Regions from separate parts of the Mesorhizobium sp. B2-4-19 genome, predicted to be linked through region 2. Evidence: predicted binding sites of a transcription regulator. Region 2 holds the regulator's gene; each other region holds the start of a gene.
What was found. The regulator LexA, encoded in region 2, represses DNA repair genes until DNA is damaged. The targets are predictions, from matches to a motif close to TGTTCNNNNTGTGTTCNG.
Positions count from the first base shown of each region.

Region 1: FJ546_RS21310 (single-stranded DNA-binding protein) is a predicted target of LexA. The motif match lies at 2,908-2,925, and genes of this name have one in related genera.
Region 3: dinB (DNA polymerase IV) is a predicted target of LexA. The motif match lies at 3,663-3,680, and genes of this name have one in related genera.

Region 1 is NZ_VFUV01000013.1:96,951-104,132, forward strand. It holds gene FJ546_RS21290 (acyltransferase) at 1-800, shown strand, start outside; gene FJ546_RS21300 (MarC family protein) at 1,046-1,675, shown strand; gene FJ546_RS21305 (OsmC family protein) at 1,734-2,159, opposite strand; gene FJ546_RS21310 (single-stranded DNA-binding protein) at 2,289-2,807, opposite strand; gene FJ546_RS21315 (metalloregulator ArsR/SmtB family transcription factor) at 3,034-3,348, shown strand; gene FJ546_RS21320 (SRPBCC domain-containing protein) at 3,363-3,833, shown strand; gene FJ546_RS21325 (ATP-dependent Clp protease proteolytic subunit) at 3,856-4,461, shown strand; gene FJ546_RS21330 (hypothetical protein) at 4,550-4,849, shown strand; gene uvrA (excinuclease ABC subunit UvrA) at 5,552-7,182, shown strand, end outside.
Region 2 is NZ_VFUV01000011.1:20,015-27,196, forward strand. It holds gene FJ546_RS19040 (ComEC/Rec2 family competence protein) at 1-1,794, shown strand, start outside; gene lexA (transcriptional repressor LexA) at 1,788-2,525, opposite strand; gene FJ546_RS19050 (GntR family transcriptional regulator) at 2,900-3,673, opposite strand; gene FJ546_RS19055 (ABC transporter substrate-binding protein) at 3,827-4,813, shown strand; gene FJ546_RS19060 (ABC transporter ATP-binding protein) at 4,873-5,652, shown strand; gene FJ546_RS19065 (ABC transporter permease) at 5,659-6,582, shown strand; gene kynU (kynureninase) at 6,617-7,182, shown strand, end outside.
Region 3 is NZ_VFUV01000019.1:18,827-26,008, reverse strand. It holds gene FJ546_RS25480 (sigma-70 family RNA polymerase sigma factor) at 1-67, opposite strand, end outside; gene FJ546_RS25475 (alpha/beta hydrolase) at 156-1,109, opposite strand; gene FJ546_RS31745 (hypothetical protein) at 1,193-1,654, shown strand; gene FJ546_RS31945 (hypothetical protein) at 1,690-1,833, opposite strand; gene FJ546_RS31740 (hypothetical protein) at 1,779-1,946, opposite strand; gene FJ546_RS25465 (dihydrofolate reductase family protein) at 2,114-2,701, opposite strand; gene FJ546_RS25460 (helix-turn-helix domain-containing protein) at 2,813-3,235, shown strand; partial or broken gene FJ546_RS25455 (DUF899 family protein) at 3,369-3,503, opposite strand; gene dinB (DNA polymerase IV) at 3,711-4,958, shown strand; gene FJ546_RS31735 (excalibur calcium-binding domain-containing protein) at 4,960-5,472, opposite strand; gene rsgA (ribosome small subunit-dependent GTPase A) at 5,471-6,511, shown strand; gene FJ546_RS25435 (sterol desaturase family protein) at 6,547-7,077, opposite strand.

The sequences.
Region 1 (7,182 bases), on a different contig from region 2:
TCGGCACCCCGCAGAACAATTTCTACGACGCCGTGGCGGTTTTGATCTACGGCCAGAACTGGCACTTTTTCCAATGCCTGTCAGCCGGCTGGACGACATGCGGTATCAACCGTCATTTTTGGTCGTTGTCCTTGGAAGAACAGTTCTATATCGCCCTTCCGCTGGTGTTCATCTTCTCGCGTAAATGGCTTGCAGCGATCTGCGCTCTCCTGATCGTCATCCAGTTTCCACTTTACCGGCCCAACACCTCATGGCTTTGGATCACGCGGACTGATGCCATCTCGTGGGGCGTCCTGATCGCGCTGTTTTCGCAGCATGCAGACTATTGGCGACTGGCTCCTGCCATGTTTCGCCACCGCCACATCGGCCCTCTCTTCGCGGCGCTCGCCATCACCGCCATTTGCTTCCTGTCGGGCGGACTGATCGTTTCGTTCTACGTCGGGTTGATAGCTCTGCTGGCTGGCGTTCTGGTCTGGATCGCCTCGTATGATCGAGGCTACCTGTTCCGGAACGCGGAAAACCAACGTCTGCTGCTTTGGATCGGCAAGCGCTCCTACGCCATCTACCTTTTCCACTCCATGGCGTTCAGGCTGGTCAAAGAGGGCTGCGCCCGCTACGCCGGCAGTGCGGACGCCATCCAGAACTCGGCGCATTCCGTTGTTATTCTGGCGGGCGGGCTCATCCTCACTGCCGCCATCGCCGAAATCGCGTGCCGCCTCATCGAAGCGCCATTCCAGACAAAGGGACGAGCCATGGCGCAGCGGATGGTTGCGCCAGCGGCTGTTGCCGTCTCGACTTAATTCCAGGGCCTAACGGCCGCAACGGTGTTGTCGCCGATTGGCCGGCGTCGGAAGAAGCTGTTTGCCTTGGCGAGAACCGTGACGCTGCCTTTGTCATCGACCCGGACGGCTATCGCCTCGAGGCCTATTTCGGAGCTGCCGGCTAACCCGGCCAAGCTCCGCAGTTTCGCAGTCAAGACGGTTCCCACTGACCGGGCTTTGCTCTACCAATGCGAAGCGGGCTCGGCCCGGCGGGAGGGTCAGCGATGCCGAGTTTCGACAGCCTGTTCAATGCCTTCGTCACCATTCTCGTGACCATCGATCCGCCCGGCCTGGCGCCATTGTTCCTCGCCGTGACGCGCGGCATGAACCGCGAGGAGCGCCAGCAGGTGTCGGTCCGCGCCTCGGTCATCGGCTTCCTGGTGATGGCGCTGTTCGCGGTGGCCGGCGCCTCGATCCTGTCGGTGTTCGGCATCACGCTGCCGGCCTTCCGCGTCGCCGGCGGTTTCCTGCTGTTCTTCATCGCCTTCGAGATGGTCTTCGAGCGGCGACAGGACCGCAAGGAGAAGATCGGCGACGTCGCCATCACCAAGGACATGATCCACAACATCGCCGCCTTCCCGCTGGCGATCCCGCTGATCGCCGGCCCCGGCGCGATTTCGGCGACGGTGCTGCTCTCCGGCTCGTTTCAGGGCTTTGCCGCGCAGGCAGCACTTGTCGGCATCATCCTCGTCTGCCTCGCCATCACCTATCTGGTGTTCGTGCTGTCGGAGCGCATCGACCGCATCCTCGGCCAGACCGGCCGCTCGATCCTGACCCGCCTGCTCGGCGTCATCCTCGCCGCACTGGCCGTGCAATTCGTGGCCGACGGCATCAAGGCGCTGATGGCGGGGTGAACGGCAGTCCCTACTGCCCTACTGCCCTACTGCCCTACTGCCCTACTGCCCTACTGCCCTACCTTGCGGTCGTATCGATCACTTCGAAATCATGCGTTATCGTGGCCGTCTTGGCCATCATGGCGGAGGCCGAGCAGTATTTTTCGATCGAAAGATTGATCGCCCGCTGAACCTTGTCGGGCGACAGCGCGCGGCCCTTGACGATGAAATGCATGTGGATGCGGGTGAACACCTTTGGGTCGGTCTCGGCGCGATCGGCGTCGAGTTCGACGACGCAGTCCTCGACCGCCTCGCGACCCTTTTCCAGTATATGCACGACATCATAGGCCGAGCAGCCGCCGGTGCCGATCAGCACCAGTTCCATCGGGCTCGGGCCCGGCGTCTTGCCTTCGGGGCCGGGTGCCGTTCCCAGCACCAGCTTGTGGCCGCTGCCGGACTCGCCGACGAAGGTGCGCTCTTCGACCCATTTTATCCGTGCCTTCACCGCTTTGTCCTTTCACTCCTTTGGCCGCGCCTGCTGTCGGGCCAAATCAACAATGCAAAACCCCGAAAGTCCATGCAGGACCCTCGGGGTATCGATCACGCGACGTCAGCCGTCTGGTGTTGCTTTCGGTCAGAACGGGATCTCGTCGTCCAGTTCGCGCGACGAACCGCCGCCACCGCCGCCCCTGGGGGCGCCGCCGCCACGGTTGAAGCTTTCGTTCGGGCTGGACTGGCCGAAATCGGAACCGCGGCTGCTGCCGCCGCCGGAATAACCACCGACCTGGCCGCCCTCACCCTGACGCCCGTCGAGCATCTGCAGTTCGCCGCGGAACCGCTGCAGCACGACTTCCGTCGTGTACTTGTCGGCGCCGGTCTGGTCCTGCCATTTGCGCGTCTGCAGCTGGCCCTCGACATAGACCTTCATGCCCTTCTTCAGATACTGCTCGGCCACCTTGGCGATGCCCTCATTGAAGATGACGACATTGTGCCACTCGGTCTTTTCCTTGCGCTCGCCGGAATTCTTGTCGCGCCAGCTTTCCGACGTGGCGATACGGATGTTGACGACCGGCTCGCCCGAGTTCAGGCGGCGGATTTCAGGGTCCGCGCCGAGATTGCCGACCAGAATGACCTTATTGACGCTACCCGCCATGATTTTTCTCCGCGCTCATCCGAAACAAATTTTTGTCGCAGCACCTTACAGGCTACGGACGTCAGCCGCCTGCTAAGGCTGGCTTTTCCCACAAGGTTTTTGTTCCCTTTTCGTTCCTATATGCATTGCCGCTGAATGTCAAGGAATGGCAACAGTGCCTGCGCCTGACATATGGGTTTCAAAACAGCGCTTGCCAAATCAATAAGTATCGACTTATGCTTTTGTCATGATCGAAGCAGAGATTTTCCGCGCTTTGGCTGACCCGACGCGCCGCGCCGTCTTCGAGCGCCTGGCGGCAGCTGAAATGAGCGTGTCGGAATTGCGCAGCGGCCTGACGGTGTCGCAGCCGGCAGTGTCGCAACATCTGGCGGTGCTGCGCGGCGCCGGCCTCGTGGTCGAGCGGCGGGCCGGACGCAACGCCTACTACCGCGCCGATCCGCAGGGGCTCGCCCCCTTGCTCTTCTGGATCGAACGCTACCGGACCTTCTGGCCGGAGCGCATCGAAAGGCTCAAGACGGTTTTGAAGGACATGGATCAATGAAGGATTTGGGATCGATGAACGCCAAGACCCAGGGCGAAGCCTCCCCGGATGTGCTCGAGTTCGAATACGACCTTGCCGAACCGCCGGAAAAAGTGTGGCGGGCGCTGACCATGCCGGAATTGCTCGCCGCATGGATGATGCCGAACGACATCAGGCCGGAAATCGGCAGTCGTTTTGCCTTCGCCGGGACCGAAGCTGCCATCGAATGCGAAATCCTCGACGCCGAGCCGGAGCGCCTGCTGCGCTATTCCTGGCGCGAGCAGCCGGGCGACGCCGGGGATCCGCTCGACAGTGTCGTCACCTTCACACTCGCCCGCACCGTTTCCGGCGGCACGCATCTGCGCATCGTCCATGACGGCTTTGCAGGGAAAGCGATGCCCGCCGTCGCCATGGCGGGCGCCGGCTGCCGGCTCTCGCTTGGATTGCGCGGGCGCGCAAAGCCTGTCGCCGCGAACATACCGAACACCCTGCTGCTCGCAGCCTGAACACGGAAATCGGAGACGAAAAATGAGCGATCTTGCCAGTCTAGTGCCGATGGTGATCGAGCAATCGAGCCGCGGCGAACGCGCCTTCGACATTTTCTCGCGGCTGCTGCGCGAGCGCATCATCTTCATCAATGGCGAGATCAACGACGACGTCTCGGCGCTGGTCTGCGCGCAGCTTTTGTCATTGGAGTCAGACAATCCCGACAAGGAGATATCGCTCTACATCAACTCGCCGGGCGGCGTGGTGACCAGCGGTTTCGCCATCTACGACACGATGCAGTATGTCAGTTGCCCGGTATCGACCGTGTGCATGGGGTTTGCCGCGTCGATGGGCTCGTTCCTGCTGATGGCGGGCACGCCGGGGCGCCGCATCGCGCTGCCCAACGCCACCATTCTGCTGCATCAGCCGCTGGGCGGCTTCCAGGGCCAGGCTTCCGACATCCAGCGCCATGCCGAGCGGATAGGCAAGACCAAACGCCATATGGCCGAACTCTACGCGCAGCATTGCGGCCGCAGCTATGAGGAGGTCGAACGCACGCTCGACCGCGACCATTTCATGACCGCCCGCGAGGCCCAGGCATGGGGCATTGTCGACCATGTCTTCGACACGCGCAAAAAGGCGGCGTGAGCCCAAGCCAGATCGGATTTCTGCCCGCTGTCGAAGATTTGACGACACCGCTCTGGTTCCGGGAGCGGCTCGTCCCTATAATCCTGGGATGATCGACACTCATTCGCCCAGGACGTCGCATCGCCTCATCGTCGCAGCGGTGCTCACTTTTGCCGGCCTTGCGAGCGGTATGGCCCTCGCCGACGACAGCGCACCGCCGGCGCAGAAAGGCGCCCTGCCCGGCGTGAGCGGTGATTATCGCATCGCCAAGCCGGCTCCCCAGCCGGAACCCGACGACGCATTCCCCAGCAACGGCAACGGCACGTTCAAAATCGGCGATACCGATGTCAGGATTTCCGGCACCATCACGGTCGATATGGCCACGGGCGGGTTTAAGCCCCCGAGGTGAGCAGCCCTCCGCTGGGGCCGGTGCAGCCATTTCGTCAAAAGAACAGCCCCGCCGTGCCTTAGGCAAACGGACGGGGCTTTTCTGGATCTTTAATCCATATTTTGCCGGGAGTGTACTGCCGGCGTTAGATTTCGGATGCTACGCGGCGTTCAGCCGACGATCCGACTAGCAGTCTCTGATTTTGGGGATACGGCAAGTCACGGTTTGTCGGGTGGCGCAAACGCTAAACCCTGACACTTATGCCTGCCGCAGCTCCAACGAGAGGTGGAGCCCTTGGGAACTGTCCGGTGGCGTCATGCTCCGCTCCTGTGTCCGTTGCGACATTGTCGTAGCGAAGCGCAAATCGCAAATGCCTGCGGCGTCTCGCAGGCCGCCTTGGGGCGGCGAGGCCATCGAAAGACGGCCGGCTTCGCTGACCTCCGGAGACTGCCCCCGTGAGCCGGCCACGTCAACCTTCAATAGCCGGTTACGGAAAATTGTGATCGCCGGGAGGTTACGTACAGGTCAGGTTTCTACACAGCTTTGTCAGGAGCGTGTTCGGCCTTTGTTCTTTCTGCTTGCCCCTTCGCGCGAAAGGCGGTTAAACGACTTCTGTCGGGAATTGTGGCGTCTCTCGACGTGGCGGCAAAAACACCTACATAGGGGATGGCCGGGACAATCCCGCCAATCCCACGAATTCCAGATCTGAGGCGGCGACCGGCGATGGCCGACCATAAATTCCTTTCCATTCGCGGGGCGCGCGAACACAATCTGAAGAATGTCGATCTCGACCTGCCGCGTGACAGCCTGATCGTCATGACCGGCCTGTCTGGTTCCGGCAAATCGTCGCTGGCCTTCGACACCATCTATGCTGAAGGCCAGCGCCGCTATGTCGAGAGCCTGTCGGCCTATGCCCGGCAATTCCTCGAAATGATGCAAAAGCCCGACGTCGACCAGATCGACGGCCTGTCGCCTGCCATCTCGATCGAGCAGAAGACCACCTCGAAGAACCCGCGCTCGACGGTCGGCACCGTCACCGAGATCTACGACTATATGCGCCTGCTGTTCGCGCGTGTCGGTGTACCTTATTCGCCGGCCACCGGCCTGCCGATCGAGAGCCAGACGGTCAGCCAGATGGTCGACCGGGTGCTGGCGCTGGAGGAAGGCACGCGCCTGTTCCTGCTGGCGCCGATCGTGCGCGGCCGCAAGGGCGAGTACCGCAAGGAACTGCTGGAACTGCAGAAGAAGGGTTTTCAGCGCGTCAAGGTCGACGGTGTCTTCTATGAGATATCAGATGTTCCGGCGCTCGATAAAAAATACAAGCACGACATCGACGTCGTCGTCGACCGTATCGTCGTGCGTGGCGATCTGGCCACGCGTCTTGCCGACTCCATCGAGACGGCGCTGAAGCTCGCCGAGGGGCTGGCGGTGGCCGAGTTCGCAGACAGACCGCTCGACTCCAGCCAGACCGGCGAGGATTCGGTCAACAAGTCGAAGAACGAGACGCATGAGCGCATCCTGTTCTCGGAAAAATTCGCCTGCCCGGTCTCCGGCTTCACCATTCCCGAGATCGAGCCGCGGCTGTTCTCGTTCAACAACCCATTCGGCGCCTGCCCGACCTGCGACGGTCTCGGCAGCCAGCGCGCCATCGACCCCAATCTCGTCGTGCCCGACGAAAACGTCTCGCTGCGCGACGGCGCCGTCAGCCCATGGGCGAAGTCGACCTCGCCCTATTACGTGCAGACGCTCGAGGCCTTGGGCAAGGCCTACAGCTTCAAGCTCGGCGACAAGTTCAAGGATTTGAGCGCCGAGGCCCAAGACGCGATCCTGCGCGGCACCGGCGAGCGCGAAGTCACCTTCCAGTATGATGACGGCCTGCGCTCCTACAAGACGACCAAGACCTTCGAAGGCGTCATCCCCAATCTCGAACGGCGCTGGAAAGAAACCGAATCCGCCTGGATGCGCGAGGAGATCGAGCGCTTCATGTCGGCGACGCCCTGCCCCGTCTGCAAAGGCTATCGGCTGAAGCCGGAAGCGCTGGCGGTTAAGATCGGCGGCAAGCACATCGGCGAAGTCACGGAACAGTCGATCCGCAACGCCGACAAATGGTTCACCGACCTGCCTGCGCAGCTCAACGACAAGCAGAACGAGATCGCGGTGCGCGTGCTGAAGGAAATCCGCGAGCGGCTGCGCTTCCTCAACGATGTCGGGCTCGACTATCTGACATTGTCGCGCAATTCGGGCACGCTGTCGGGCGGCGAGAGCCAGCGCATCCGCCTGGCGTCGCAGATCGGCTCGGGGCTTACCGGTGTGCTTTACGTGCTGGACGAGCCGTCCATCGGCCTGCATCAGCG
Region 2 (7,182 bases):
CCGGCGGAAATGACCGCCGGCTCCATGGTCACCGGCTACGCTAAACTGTTGCCGCCGACCGGCCCGGTGCGGCCGGACAGTTACGATTTCTCCTTCGACAGCTATTTCGCCGGTATTGGCGGCAGCGGCTTCTTTCTCGGCAATCCAAAGCTTGTCTCAGCCATGGACGACGAGGTGCCGCTCACGGCCCGCCTTTTCTCGGGGATAGAAAATGCTCGTCAAGCCATTGCCGACCACATCAGGGCCAGGGTTGGCGGTGCCGAGGGTGAGATCGCGGCGGCGCTGATCGTCGGCGTGCGGGCCGGCATTCCCGATGAAATCAACGAGGCGATGCGGCGCACCGGCATCTATCACATCATCTCCATTTCCGGACTGCATATGGCGCTGGTCGCCGGTACCATCATGGGGCTGCTGCGCGGTGCCTTCGCGCTGTTTCCGGACTTTTCCGCGCGTCGGCCGGTGAAGAAATACGCCGCCGCCGCCGCCCTGTTCTCGATCGCCGCCTATCTCGTCATTTCCGGTGTCGTCGTTGCCGCCGAGCGCAGCTTCATCATGCTGGCGGTGATGCTTATCGCCGTCCTATTCGATCGCGCGGCACTGACCATGCGCAACCTCGCCATCTCGGCGATCGCCGTCATTGTGGTGTCGCCGCATGAGGTTGTCGGCCCAAGCTTCCAGATGTCGTTCGCCGCGACCGCCGCGCTGGTCGGCGCCTATGCCGGCTGGGCGGATCACCACGCAGGAGAGGCAAGACCGCCACCGCCAAAGCGAACTCTGCCGGGTTCTCTCACGCGAAAATTCCTGCTGGCGACGGGCGGGCTGGCGATGACCTCCATCATCGCCGGCTGCGCCACGGCGCTGTTTGCCATCTGGCATTTCCAGCGTGTGTCGCCGCTCAGCCTGTTCGCCAATCTGGCCGTCATGCCGATCGTGTCACTGATTGTCATGCCTTTCGCTGTTCTCAGTTCTCTTGCGATGCCCTTTGGTGCCGACGGTCCCTTCCTTTACGTGATGGGCAAGGGCCTGACCGCAATGATCGCCATATCGGCGTGGATATCGGAACGCTCCCCGGTCGATGCGGTCGGGCTGATCTCGCAGCAATCCGTGCTGCTGGTGACCATCGCCCTGGTCATCGCGACGATGGCGACGACCTGGCTGCGGCTCGCGGCAGTGCCATTCGCGCTTGCCGGCCTGCTGACAATATCGGATACGCGCACCCCGGATGTGCTGATTTCCGAAGATGCGCGGTTGGTGGCGTTGCCGATCGGCGGTGGAGAACTCGCGGTCAGCCGGACTCGCCCGAGCGAGTTCACCGTCGACAATTGGAAACGCGCGCTGGTGTCCGAAACCATCGTCGTGCCGGAGATGTTCGACAGGGCGGACGGGCAATTCGACATTGCCGATGCCGTCAATCTGCCGCCGGGAGCACCGTTCTACTGCACGGATGGCGTCTGTCTTGCCCGGCACCCGTCGGGTGCGATCATTGCGCATGTCGAAGACCGCAAGAATACCTGGAAAGCCTGCGGTTTCGCCGACCTGATCGTCGTCAATGACGCGACGGGCTATGACGCCTGCCACAATCCGCTGGTTCTTGTTGTCACCAAACGGCAACTTGCCCGCAAAGGCAGTGCCGCCGTGTTCTTCGACCGCCAATCGGCAACCGGTCCGCCAACCGTCAGCTTCGCGGTGGACGGGCCGTATCGGCCTTGGCACGAGCAGCGAAAATTTTCGCGTGAGGCGAGGGGGCTGGCGCCCTATCAAAAACCCGAAAAGACGGCCGTTCCTGCTCAGTAGCGCCGGATCAGTCCGACAAGTTTGCCTTGCACCTTGACCCTGTCTGGCCCGAAAATGCGCGTCTCGTAGGCAGGATTGGCGGCTTCAAGGGCGATCGAGGCGCCCTTGCGGCGGAACCGTTTCAGGGTTGCTTCCTCCTCATCCACCAGCGCCACGATGATCTCGCCCGGGCTCGCCGTGTCGGCGTTGCGGATGATGACCGTGTCGCCGTCGAAGATGCCGGCGTCGATCATCGAGTCGCCCTTGACCTCCAGCGCATAGTGCTCGCCACCCATGATCATATCCGGCGGCACCGAGATCGAATGCGTCTGGTGCTGGATGGCATCGATCGGCACACCGGCAGCGATGCGGCCCATCACCGGGATCGACACGGCGGAAACCGCATCATCATCATTGCCGGCCGCAGGCAAGCGCGACTGCGCCGGCTTGATTTGGCGGCCAAGACCGCCCTGGCCGAGACTGCCCTGGATGACGCTTGGCGAGAATTTCTTTGCCGCGTTAAGGCCGGGCGCGATCGAATCCGGCAGCCGCAGCACTTCCAGCGCCCGCGCCCGGTTGGGCAGCCGGCGGATGAAGCCGCGTTCCTCCAGTGCCGTGATCAGGCGATGGATGCCCGACTTGGAGGCGAGATCGAGCGCTTCCTTCATCTCGTCGAAGGACGGCGGAATGCCGCTTTCCTTGAGCCGTTCATGAATGAACATCAGCAGTTCATGTTGCTTGCGTGTCAGCATGGCGGCCCCCAAGGCATTGAACGAAGGGTGAATCAGAATCGAAAAACAAACCCAGAACAAACACTATCTGTTCCAGTTGTGTTCCGCAACTGTTTAAAGTTTAATGAATTTGTTAACGCGTCTGAAGTTTTTTGGCCGGGGCAGAGGGTCGCGATCAATCATTTCCCTGCCGGTACGCGCATTGAAATCGTTTCGGTTAATGGCCTGTGGCCTAGCCCTGAATGCGGTTTGGCATCAGGCATTTGGGAGGCGTCCACGGGGCCGAATTGTACAATGTATCGATCCATTTCCGGCAGAACGAAACGAAACCAAAACGCCAACAATCGTGTGTTCAGGGCCGGCACGGCCGCGTGGATTTGGACGCCGCGGAAGCATCATCCGGAAACCGCTTTCAGGCTGCCGGCGCGCGCGGTGTAAGTGTTGGCGCCGTTGTCTTCGCTGTGTACATAGACATGTAGGGTGTAGCCGATATGCGCCGTCATCAGCGCCTTTGCCCGTTCGACATCGCGATCGAGCGCCGCTTCCATGATCGCGGTATGATGCTCGATGGCGATCGCCTCGCGCAGCGCGTCCATTGCCTCGCCATAGCCGTCCTTCAGGCCGGCCGCCGCCCGCAATGTCGGCGCCAGGCCGAGAAACCGATGATGCCGACGCAGCTGATCGGCGATCGTCGAGCGGAAGCGCAACAGCCAGTTGGACGTCGCCGCGCTCAGCAGCGCCGCGTGGAAGGCCTCGTGGCTCTCGTCCCATTTGTCGACGGCCGCATCGGAAGGGTCATCGACCGCGGTCTTGCAGCGGGAGAGCCGGTAATGAGCGGTGACGACCGCGTCCTCCCATTCCCTGCCGCCGTTCGTGATCGATTCCAGGAACAGCGGCATTTCGACAACCATCCTCGCGCGCGCCAGGTCCTCGAGCTCGGCGCGCGACACGGGTGCGACGGCAAAGCCGCGATTGCTGATGGCGGTGACCAAGCGTTCGGCTTCAAGTCGGGACAAGGCTTCACGCAGCGGCGTCCAGCCGACGCCGTATGTGCCGCGCAGCGCGCTCAGCTTGAGCGGCGCCCCCGGCATGAGGCGGGTGGTCAGGATATCGCGCCGCAGCAGCTGATAGGCTGCTTCGGTCTTGGTGGGATTGTTCTGATCCTGCATCGCGATCCGTCCATCGTCGGCTTGTGAAAATTATATATGAAGGGGAAGCATGGCAAGAATTATATATAATGTTTGACACGCGGCGAGGGACTGACCATGATCGCCGCAGTTGCCGTCCTTGTGAGCGGCGCTGATCAAATCTGGGAGGAAATGATGTTGAAGTCGAAATCCGCTTGGCTGTCGGGATTGGCCCTGGCAGGCGCATTGATGGTCAGCGCCGGCAGCGCCGCAGCCGATCAGATACGCATCGGCATCGCCAATTTCGGCGAGCATCCGCAGCTCAATGCCGCCATAGCGGGCTTCAAGAAGGCACTGACGGACAACGGCTTTGTCGAGGGCAAGGACGTCGTCTACACCGAAAGCCATACCAACTTCGATGCATCGCTGGTGCCGCAGATGATCGCCAAGCTGCAGGCGGAGCAGCCCAAGCTGATCTACACCATCACCACGCCGGTCTCGCAGATCGCCAAGAAGGCGCTCGCCGGTTCCGGGATTCCGATCGTCTTTGCCGCGGTCACCGATCCGGTGGCGGCCAAGCTGGTGCCGTCGTGGGACGCCGGAGACGAAGGCATGACCGGCGCCAGCGATCTGCAGGATGTCGCCGCGGTGATGGCCTTCACCAAGAAGCTGCTGCCGAACGCCAAGCGCTTCGGGGTTCCCTACAATCCGGGCGAGGCCAATGACGTTGCCCTGATCGAAAAGATCAAGGCGGCGGCACCCGCCGCCGGCTTTGAGGTCGTCGAAGTCGGCATCGACAACGTCAATGACATCCAGCAACGCATCGCTTCGCTCGCCGGCAAGGCAGACGTGATCTACGGTCCGGCCTCGAACCTCATCCAGCCGGCGATCGCCGCTGTCTCCGCGGCCGCACGCCAGGCGGGAATCCCGGTCGTCAACTCCGATGACAGCGCGGTCCGCAATGGTACCGTGCCGGCGAGCTTCGCGGTCAATTACACGCAGGTCGGCATCAACGCCGGCAACATCGCGGCCGAGATCCTCAAGGGCAAGGATCCCAAGACGATCGCGCCGTCGCGCCCGGCCTACAAGGACCATATGGCAACGATTTCCCGCAAGGCGATGGCTGCGTTCGGCATCGAGATACCGGCTTCGATGGCCGAGTGCGGCTGCATCGTCGACTGATATCGGGCTGGACGGGGCGACGGCGGCGGCGCCGTCGCCCTTCAGGCCAAGGAGGAACGATGCTCGATATCCGATCCGCGCGCAAAGTATTCTACAAGGGGCAGGCCGACGAGAAGGTCGCGCTGGACGGCCTCAGCCTGTCATTGGCCACCGGCGATTTCGGCATCGTCATCGGCTCCAACGGGGCCGGCAAGAGCAGCATGCTCAACGCCATTTCCGGAGCTCTTGTCCTGGATTCCGGCAAGATCCTGATCAACGGTGCGGACGTGACGGCCATGCCGGTGCACAAGCGCGCCACGCGATTGGCGCGCGTCTTCCAGGATCCGATGCGCGGCACCGCCGCCAGCATGACCGTGGCGGAGAACATGCTGCTGGCCGATCTGCGCAGCCAAAAACGCACGCTGCGACAGGGGCTGAACGCCGCACGGCTCGCGTCCTACAAGGAGCGCCTGTCGATATTGGGTCTCGGCCTTGAAAATCGTCTCGACACCCGCGTCGACCTGCTCTCGGGCGGGCAGCGTCAGTCGCTGTCGCTGATCATGGCAGTCGGCGGATCGCCGGACCTGCTGCTGCTCGACGAGCATACCGCGGCACTCGACCCGCGCACGGCCGAGATCGTCATGCAGGCGACGGTGCGCGCCGTCAACGCGCTGAAACTGACCACGCTGATGGTGACCCACAACATGCAGCACGCCGTCGACTATGGCAGCCGGGTGATCATGCTCGATGCGGGCCGGGTCTTGTTGGAGGTCACTGGCGAGGAGAAGGCCAGGGTCACGGTTATCGATCTGATCGGCCATTTTTCCATCAAGACCGACCGCATGTTGCTGGCGAGCTGAACCATCATGGGCTTTATTCAGGATGTTCTCAGCAGCTTTGTCGCGATCATGCCGGTGACCCTGGCGCAAAGCCTGATCCTGGCCTTTGTCGTGCTCGGCATCATGATCCCGTTCCGCATGCTGAATTTTCCCGATCTCACCAGCGAAGGCGCCTTTCCGCTGGGCGGCTGCGTCTGCGGCGTGCTTCTTGCCGCCGGTGTATCGCCGCTGACCTGCATCGTCGTCGCATTCGCGGCGGGCTTCGCGGCGGGCTGCTGCACCGCCTTCATCCATCTGCGCTTCCGCATCCACACGCTGCTGGCGGGCATCCTGATGATGACGATGCTTTACAGCATCAACCTGCGCATCATGGGCAAGTCCAACCTCTCGGTTTTCGGCTCGCCCACCGTGTTCGACTGGGTGCCGTTCGCACGGCCGGGTTTTCCGGCCAGCAAGATCGTCGTCGCCGGCGTTCTCGCGCTCGTCGTCTTCGCGGCGCTCTATATGTTCTTCAGGACCGAGAAGGGGACTGCCGTGCGCGCCGTCGGCGCCAATCCCGACATGGCCGAGGCGCAAGGCATCAATGTCTGGGCGGCGACCATCGGCGGTGTCGGGCTGGCGAGCGCGTTTTCGGCGTCGAGCGGCGCACTGATGGTGCAGTCGCAGGGATTTGCCGACGTCAATATGGGGCTGGGCATCCTCATCAACGGCCTTGCCGCGCTGATGATCGGCGAGGCGGTCGTCGGCAAGCAGACGGTCTGGCGCCAACTGCTGGCACCCTTTGCCGGCGCGATCATCTACTACCAGCTGGTGTCGTTCTGCCTCGCCGCCGGCATGCCGCCTCCCGACCTGAAGCTTGCCACAGGCTTGTTCGTGCTCGCCATGCTTGCCCTGCCGAGCCTCAAGCGCAGCCGGGGACCCGCACCGGCCCGCGAAGCCATCCGTGAATAATCAGGACCTAAACAACCAGGGAATGTCACAAATCATGCGTGCACCGCTCGATCTCGCAGCAGTCGAAGCCATGGATGCGGCCGATCCCCTGCGTGCCATGCGCGACCGCTTCATTCTGCCGGAAGGCGTGATCTACCTCGACGGCAACTCGCTGGGTGCGGCGGCACCCGCCGTCTTCAACGAACTGCAGAAGGCGGCGACGCAGGAATGGGCGCAAGACCTCATCCGCGCTTGGAACACCGCCGGCTGGTTCGACATGCCGGTCGCGCTCGGCGACCAGCTCGGACGGCTGATCGGCGCCGCTTCGGGCCAGACGGTGGTCTGCGACACGACCTCGATCAACATCTACAAGGTGCTGCATGCGGCACTCGGTATGCGACCGAACCGCTCGGTCATCGTCGCCGAGGGCGACAGTTTTCCAACCGACCTCTACATGGCCGAAGGCGTGGCCTCGACGCGGCCGGGCACGCTGCTGCGGCTGGAAGGTGTCGATGCGCCCACCATCGAGGAACTGATCGACGAGCGCGTCGCCGTCATCCTGGTCAACCACGTCAATTACAAAACCGGACAATTGCGCGACATGGCCGCGTTGACGTGCAA
Region 3 (7,182 bases), on a different contig from region 2:
CTTCGGGATCGAGGCGCGGCTCGATACCTTGCCCCATCTCACGGGATTTGCGGATCTGCTGGTTCATCGCGGCGCGTCGCTCAGCCTTGCCGCAGCATCGCGCAGGCGCCGCGCCTCCACAAGCACGAAGCGCAACCCGATCGGCCCGCCCATGCCTACGCCGCCTTGCCGCCGGCAACCTTGCCGTTGGCGGCATTGTCACCGGCAGCCGGCAACCCCAACTTCGGCCGCACCCAGGCGGCGAGGCGGCGGATCGCGTCGTCGGCTTCCGGCGCCCGGCCGGCCATCATCTGGAAGGAGTGCAGCATGTCGTCGAAGACGTCGAGCCGCGTCTCGACGCCAGCCTGCCGCGCGCGCTCGGCGAACATGCGGCTTTCGTCGACCAGCGTCTCATCGGCGCCGGCCTGCAGGAAGACGGGCGGAAAGCCGCTCAAATCGGCATAGAGCGGGCTGACCTCCGGATCCAGCCGGTCGCGGTCGCCGATGAAGTTGGTCACCAGCCAGTCGACGCCGCCCTTGGCGAAGAAAGGATCCTTTTCGCGGTTGGTTTCATAGCTGGCAGCGGTCAGCGCCATGTCGAACCAGCCGGAGATGATCAGAGTGGCGGCCGGCAGCGGCCGCCCTTGCGCGCGCAACCGCTGCAGGACGCCATAGGTCAGCACCGCGCCGCAGGAATCCGCGGCAAGCACGATCCGCCTGGTGTCGAAGCCCTGGTCGATGAGCCAGTTCCAGGCGACCATCGCCGCATCGAGCTGGGCCGGATACTTGGCCTGGCTGGCCAGCGGATAGCCATAGAGCAAGGCCCGGCAGCCGACGGCCTTGGCCAGATGGCCGACCAGCTTGCGATGGGTGTAGATCGAGCCGCCGACGAAGCCGCCGCCATGCGCATAAAACAGCACGCGCTGCTCGTCGGCGCCCTTCGGCACAGTCCACAACGCCGGCACGCCGCCGGCATCCGCCTCGATATAGTCGACGCCGCCGGGTTCTCCGGTCAGCGCCGTCCAACTGGCATCGTTGAACTCGACGAACGCCTGCGGACTCATTTTACCGGCATTGGCGGCGATCGCCGCGTAGTGGTTCCTGTTTGCCTCGCTCTCGATGCTCGCCATGATGCTCTCCTGGTTACGGATCGCGGACCGCGCGACCTTTCGGAAAGCAAAGACGAGTGGGCCGACAAAAAGGATACGTCGCCGTGGACGATTTTTCCGCCCCGGCTAGCCCGAAACATCGCGGCGTGGCGTTGGGCAAATTCGACGAACGGCGTCGGCCGCACGCCGAACATGTCGTGCGTCGCCAGGTGCACCCGCGATTTCGGCCGTCGCAACCGCTCGGCCAATTGTTCGTCCAGCGCATCGGCGAAGCCGGCCGGAACGCCGCTGGCCAGCAGATTGCGTCGCCGCTCTGCGGGGCTGACATCGACATAGCGAACCGGCTTGCCGATCGCCTGCGATATAAGCGCGGCGATATCGCTCATCGTCAGCGCCTGCGGTCCGGTCATATCGAGGCTCTCGCCTTCATGGCCGCCATCGCGCAGCAGCCGGAAGGCCACCTTGGCGATATCCTCGACATCGACCGGCGACAGTTCGGTCTCGCCGAGCGCGAGACAGAATGCGCCCTCGGCGGCAATGGTCGTCGCGCAGGTACACCTGCATGAACTGGCTGGGGCGCAGATGCGTCGATGCCAGAACTTCACCACACATGCGCGACACCGGCCTGGCTGCAGGAATCGATGAAGCGGCACTGCGTTTCCGTCATGTCGTCGGCAGCAGTCGAAATCATCAGCACGCGGTCGATGCCATCAAGTGCCGCGCCCAGCGCTTCCGCCCGGCGCATGTCGCCCGCGACCAGTTCCACGCCGGCAGTCCGCCGAGCCCTGCCGCCGACGCCCGGTCCGGATCGCGCACCAGCGCCCTCACCTCATGCCCCTGCCGCGCGAACTCGCGCATGATCGCCTTGCCGTTCAGCCCCGTGGCGCCCGTCACCAGGATCATCGTCATCGCCGTCTGGGATTGAGGCGGCCGCCACGCCGGCGACCGCAGCTTGAAGACGAAGAGACGAGGGCAAGGGATTCTGCCCAAACGGTTTTTTGACAGGAACCTTCGCCGTGCCCCACTCACTGCGCCGGGGCGTAGCGGTTGACCACCATGCCGCAGGCATAGGCTTTCGAGCCGAGCAGCCGGAGGTTACGAAAACCGCCCTCGTCGAAGATGCGGCGGCCGGCGCCCAGCACGGCCGGATTGATGAACAGCTGGAACTCGTCGACCAGCCCGGCGGCGATCAGCGACGAGGCGAAGCCGGCGCCGCCGAAGACGGCGATATCAGCACCCTCGCCCGCTTTCAGCGCGTTGACCTCACGCGGCAGGTCGCCGCTCACCACCGTCGTGCGCTCCCATCGCGAGGTTTTCAGCCTGTCGCTCGGCACCACCTTCAAGGCGTCCACGATGCGCTGGGCGAAGGCGTAGAACGGATCGCGCGGAAACCTCTTTGCCGCATTGCCCCAATGGCTGAGATAGCCCTCCTCGGCCATCTTGCGGCTGAGCAGGATGGTGTCGATGCCGGCGAAGACGGTGTTGAAATCGCGCTTCAGCTCTTCGTCCCAGCCAATGTCGTCGCCCCATTCCCAGAGCTGCCAGCGATGGTCCTCGTTCGCCCCGACAAAACCGTCGACCGACATCTGCATCTGCAAGATGAGCTTCTTCATCGTCGTCTCCTCGTTTGTTCGGTTCAAAGGAAATTGCTTTACTTTTGGAACCATTGACGCAAGGCAAAAACGATGTCAAGAGTAAAGTGATTTAAAAATGGAACCATAGACATGTCGACGCGCGAAAGGTCCGGCTGCCCGATCAGCCTGTCGCTGGAACTGCTTGGTGATCGCTGGACGCTGCTCATCGTCCGCGACCTGGTCTTCGCCGGGAAAAGGCATTTTCGCGAATTCCTGCAATCGGATGAAGGCATCTCCTCGCGCACGCTGGCCGAGCGGCTGCAGAGGCTGCAGGACGAAGGCATCCTCACCCGCAGCGACGATCCGAGCCACCGGCTGAAGGCGATCTACCGGCTGACGGAAGCCGGCATCGACCTGTTGCCGGTGCTGGCCACGCTCGGCGCCTGGGGCAGCAAGCACCGCAAGGCCGACGATCAGCTCGCCCGCATCGCCGACGAACTGGCGGCCGGCGGCGAGCCGGCGCTGGAACGGATGAAGGCGGCGCTGCGGGCCGAGCATCTGGCGAACACATGATCGCCGAAGCTCCTGATGGATGCCGCAAGGCCGAGGCGGGGCTTAACAGCGCGGCGATATCGGATCATCATCGACCATCATACTCGTCGTGAAGGCGGACCCAATCGCCCAGCGTATGCGATGGCCCGTTTTCGATGCGCAGCCAAGGCAGTGCGCGCCGCTCCGCCGCGAGTTGTTGACGCTGGCGGGTAAGCGCCTTCTCTTTTGCGAGATGCGATTTGTGCGCTTCAAACCAGTCCGAGTAAGGCGCGATGATGTGGTCGGTCATGTCGTGCTCCTTCCGCATTCAGGCATGCTGACAGCCTTGTTGCCCGTCTCTAGGACGTTGCTGAAAACCGCGATCCGACATTGGCTGTGCAATTTTCGCGGGAAGAGCACAGGCGATACAGCCGGGCGCGGACATGGCGCTTGACAGATGTACATGTTATGTTCTCTATTTGTTCCGGTCCATCAGCAACCGTGGATATGCAGCCGGATGGAAACGAGAGCCACCATCCTGCATGCCGATCTCGATGCTTTCTACGCCTCGGTGGAGCAGCTGCTCGACCCGTCGCTGCGCGGCAAGCCGATCGCGGTCGGCGGCGGCGTGGTGCTCGCCGCCTCCTATGAAGCGCGCGCCTTCGGCGTGCGCGGCGGCATGCCGGGGCGCAAGGCGCGCGAGCTTTGCCCGCAACTGATCTTCGTCGGCGGCAATTTCAGCCACTACCAGCGGCTGGGGGATGCGGCGATCAAGGTGCTCGACGATTTCACGCCGGTGGTCGAGCGCATCTCCATCGACGAGGCCTTCGCCGACGTCGCAGGCTGCACGCATCTGTTCGGGCAACCGCAGGAGATCGCCACGGCGATCCGCCGCCGCGTGCGGGCCGAACTCGGCCTGCCGATCTCGATCGGCGTCGCCCGCACCAAGCATCTGGCCAAGATCGCCTCGCAGGTCGCCAAGCCCGACGGGCTGGTGGTCGTCGATTCCGGCACCGAGCTGGCCTTCCTGCACGACCTGCCGGTCTCGCTGATGTGGGGCGTCGGTCCGGCGACCAAGGCAAGGCTGGCGGAAATCGGCGTCGAGACCATCGGCGAGCTGGCCAGAACGCATAGCGGCGCGCTGACGCGGCTGCTTGGTCCCGCCGCCGGCGAAAAGCTTGCCTCTCTTGCATGGAACCGCGACCCGAGGAAACTGGAGACCAGGCGCCGGGCGCATTCGGCCGGCGCGCAATCGGCCCTTGGCCAGAAACCCGCCGTGGCGCGGGTGATCGTGCCCACCTTGCTGCATCTGGCCGACCGCGTCGCCAGCCGGCTGCGCGCCAAGGGGCGGCCGGGCCGCACGGTGACGGTGCGCGTGCGCTTTGCCGATTTCAGCGCCGTCACGCGCTCGATCACGCTGGATCAGCCGATCTCGGCGACCACCATGCTGGCCGAGATTGCCGGCGACCTGGTGCGCGGCGTGCTCGCCGACCATCCACGCGAAAAGACCATCTCGCTGCTGGCGGTCTCGGTCTCGCACCTGGAGGAGAGCGCGGAGCTGCAGCTCGACCTGCCGCTCGGCCTCGCCGACGAGAAGCGCCGCCCCGGTAGCAAAAAAGGCCTCGCCCGCTTCGGCGCCGACCGCGCCATCGACAAGATCCGCGAACGCTTCGGCAAGCAGGCCGTCGGCTACGGCACGGTGGCGCTGGAAGCGGCACGCTCCGTGCCCGACGAGTTCAGGGAACTGGCGGAAAAGGAGCTGTGAGCTATCTGCCGGTCCGCGAATAGCGATGCACCCTGACGCCGCTGCCGCTTCCCCCATGCCAAGGTTCACAGGCGATACCGTCCCTGTCGGCATCATGCGTCGGCCAATAGCCCGGCTGTCCCTTGCGCGCGGGGGCAAGGCCGACGGCGCGGGCGGCCGCACAGTTGGGGAACGCGGCAAAGTGCCTTAAGGCGGCGAGCGGCGAGTCAATCTGGATGCCGACAAAGCCGTAGGCGATGTAGCCGGACAAGAGGATGAACGGCGCGAAAAGAGCCAGGTATTTCAGCCTGCCGTGGCGACGAGTTGCAGGCCAATGCAAGAATGGCAGAAGCATTCCCGGCACCCCCAGCTTCAGACCCGACACAAATCTATCTTCACCGGGCTGCCGCGACAACCGGCAGCGCTTGCCAAACCCCTCCGTGCCGCCCATACAGCGGCGTGGGCGGATCGCCCGTCCCGAGAGGTCCGCGCCTCTCCTATTTTTCCCGGGATTGTCCGATGTCAGCGACGCCATGCCCTTGGTCGAAGCCGTGACGGCCTCCTCCTCCGCCCCATCCCTATCGCTTGCCGGCCTTGGATGGTCGGAGTTCTTCGGCGACCAGCTTGAACCGGGCGATGCAAACCTCGTCCCGACCCGCATTGCCATGGTCCATCGAGACCGGCTGAGCGGCCAGTCGCAGAGGGGACAAACCGACCTGTCCCTGGCGCCGCAGGCCACCACCGGCGACTACGCCGTCGGCGACTGGGTGCTGGTCGAGCCGCATAGCCACCTCGTGCGGCGTCGCCTGACCCGCAAGACGGTTCTGGAGCGCCGCGTCCAGGGCGGCAGGGGGCCACAGCTGGCCGCGGCCAATGTCGACACGCTGTTCATCGTCACGTCCTGCAATGCCGACTTCAACATCGCCCGGCTCGAACGCTATCTGGCGCTGGCCAACGAGGCCGGAACGACCCCCGTGATCCTGCTGACCAAGGCCGATACGGCCGAGGACGCCGAGGCGTACCAAAGCCAAGCCGCCGCGCTGCAGCGCGGATTGGCCGTGGTGACGCTGAACCCGCGCATATCGGGCGCCGCGACCGCACTCGCTGCCTGGTGCGGCGCGGGGCAGACGGTGGCGCTGATCGGTTCCTCCGGCGTTGGCAAATCGACACTGGTCAATAGTTTGGCCGGATCGGCGCAGCAGACCGGAGCCATTCGCGAACACGATGCCAAGGGACGCCACACCACCACGGCGCGGTCGCTGCACGCCATTGCCGGTGGCGGCTGGGTGATCGACACGCCGGGCATGCGCACGCTGCAAGTCAGCGACGTCGCCTACGGCATCGACACGCTGTTTGCCGAAATCACCGAGTTGGCGCCGCTCTGCAAATTCCGCGACTGCACGCATGTGCACGAGCCGGGCTGCGCGGTGCAGGCTGCGTTGAAGGCCGGCACGCTCGATCCGGAGCGCCTGGCCCGCTGGCGCAAACTGTCCGACGAAAACCAGCACAACACGCCGGTGCTGACAGGATCTCGCGGCGCCAAGTCTCCCGCCGGCCGCGGCAAGCGGCGCTGAACGGCTGCCCCTACTGCCCTACTGCCCTACTGCCCTCAAAGCCGCGCCGTGCCGAAAATCCGGTCCCAGAACAGCGACGTCACGCCGAAATTGGCGTTGTCGTCGATATGGTGGTGCACCGCGTGGCGGCGCTTGAGCGTGTAGAGATAGCTCGGATGGGCGGGGTGCCAATGATGGATCATGTGGTGGACGCTGACGTACCAGAGATAGCCCAGCATCAGCCCGCAGCTCACCGCGCTGGCGGTCGCGAAATCCGAGAGCAGCCAGATGGGCAGCGCGATCAGCGCATGCACGCCCAGGCTGAGCCAGGTCGGCGTGCCCACCGGACTGCGCTCCTCGATATGATGACGGTCGTGCAGATCCCTGATGTAGGGGACGTGATGCAGGACGAAGCGGTGCAGGACGTATTCGATCAACGTCCACAGGCCGAGACAGATCAGCACCGTGCCGATCCAGTCCGGCGCGCTCTCTTCCCCTGCCTCGATCAGCCCGGCCACGCCCAACAGGGCGATCGCCAGCGGATAGACCACGAAATCGCTGTAGTAACCGATCAGACCGAGTTGCATTCCGGACGCCCCATCTGATTTCGACGCCGCCCCTGAAACGATGCTATCAGATTGCCGAACTCGCGAATGAGGTGCAATGCCGATGCATCTGACATAGCGTCGCAA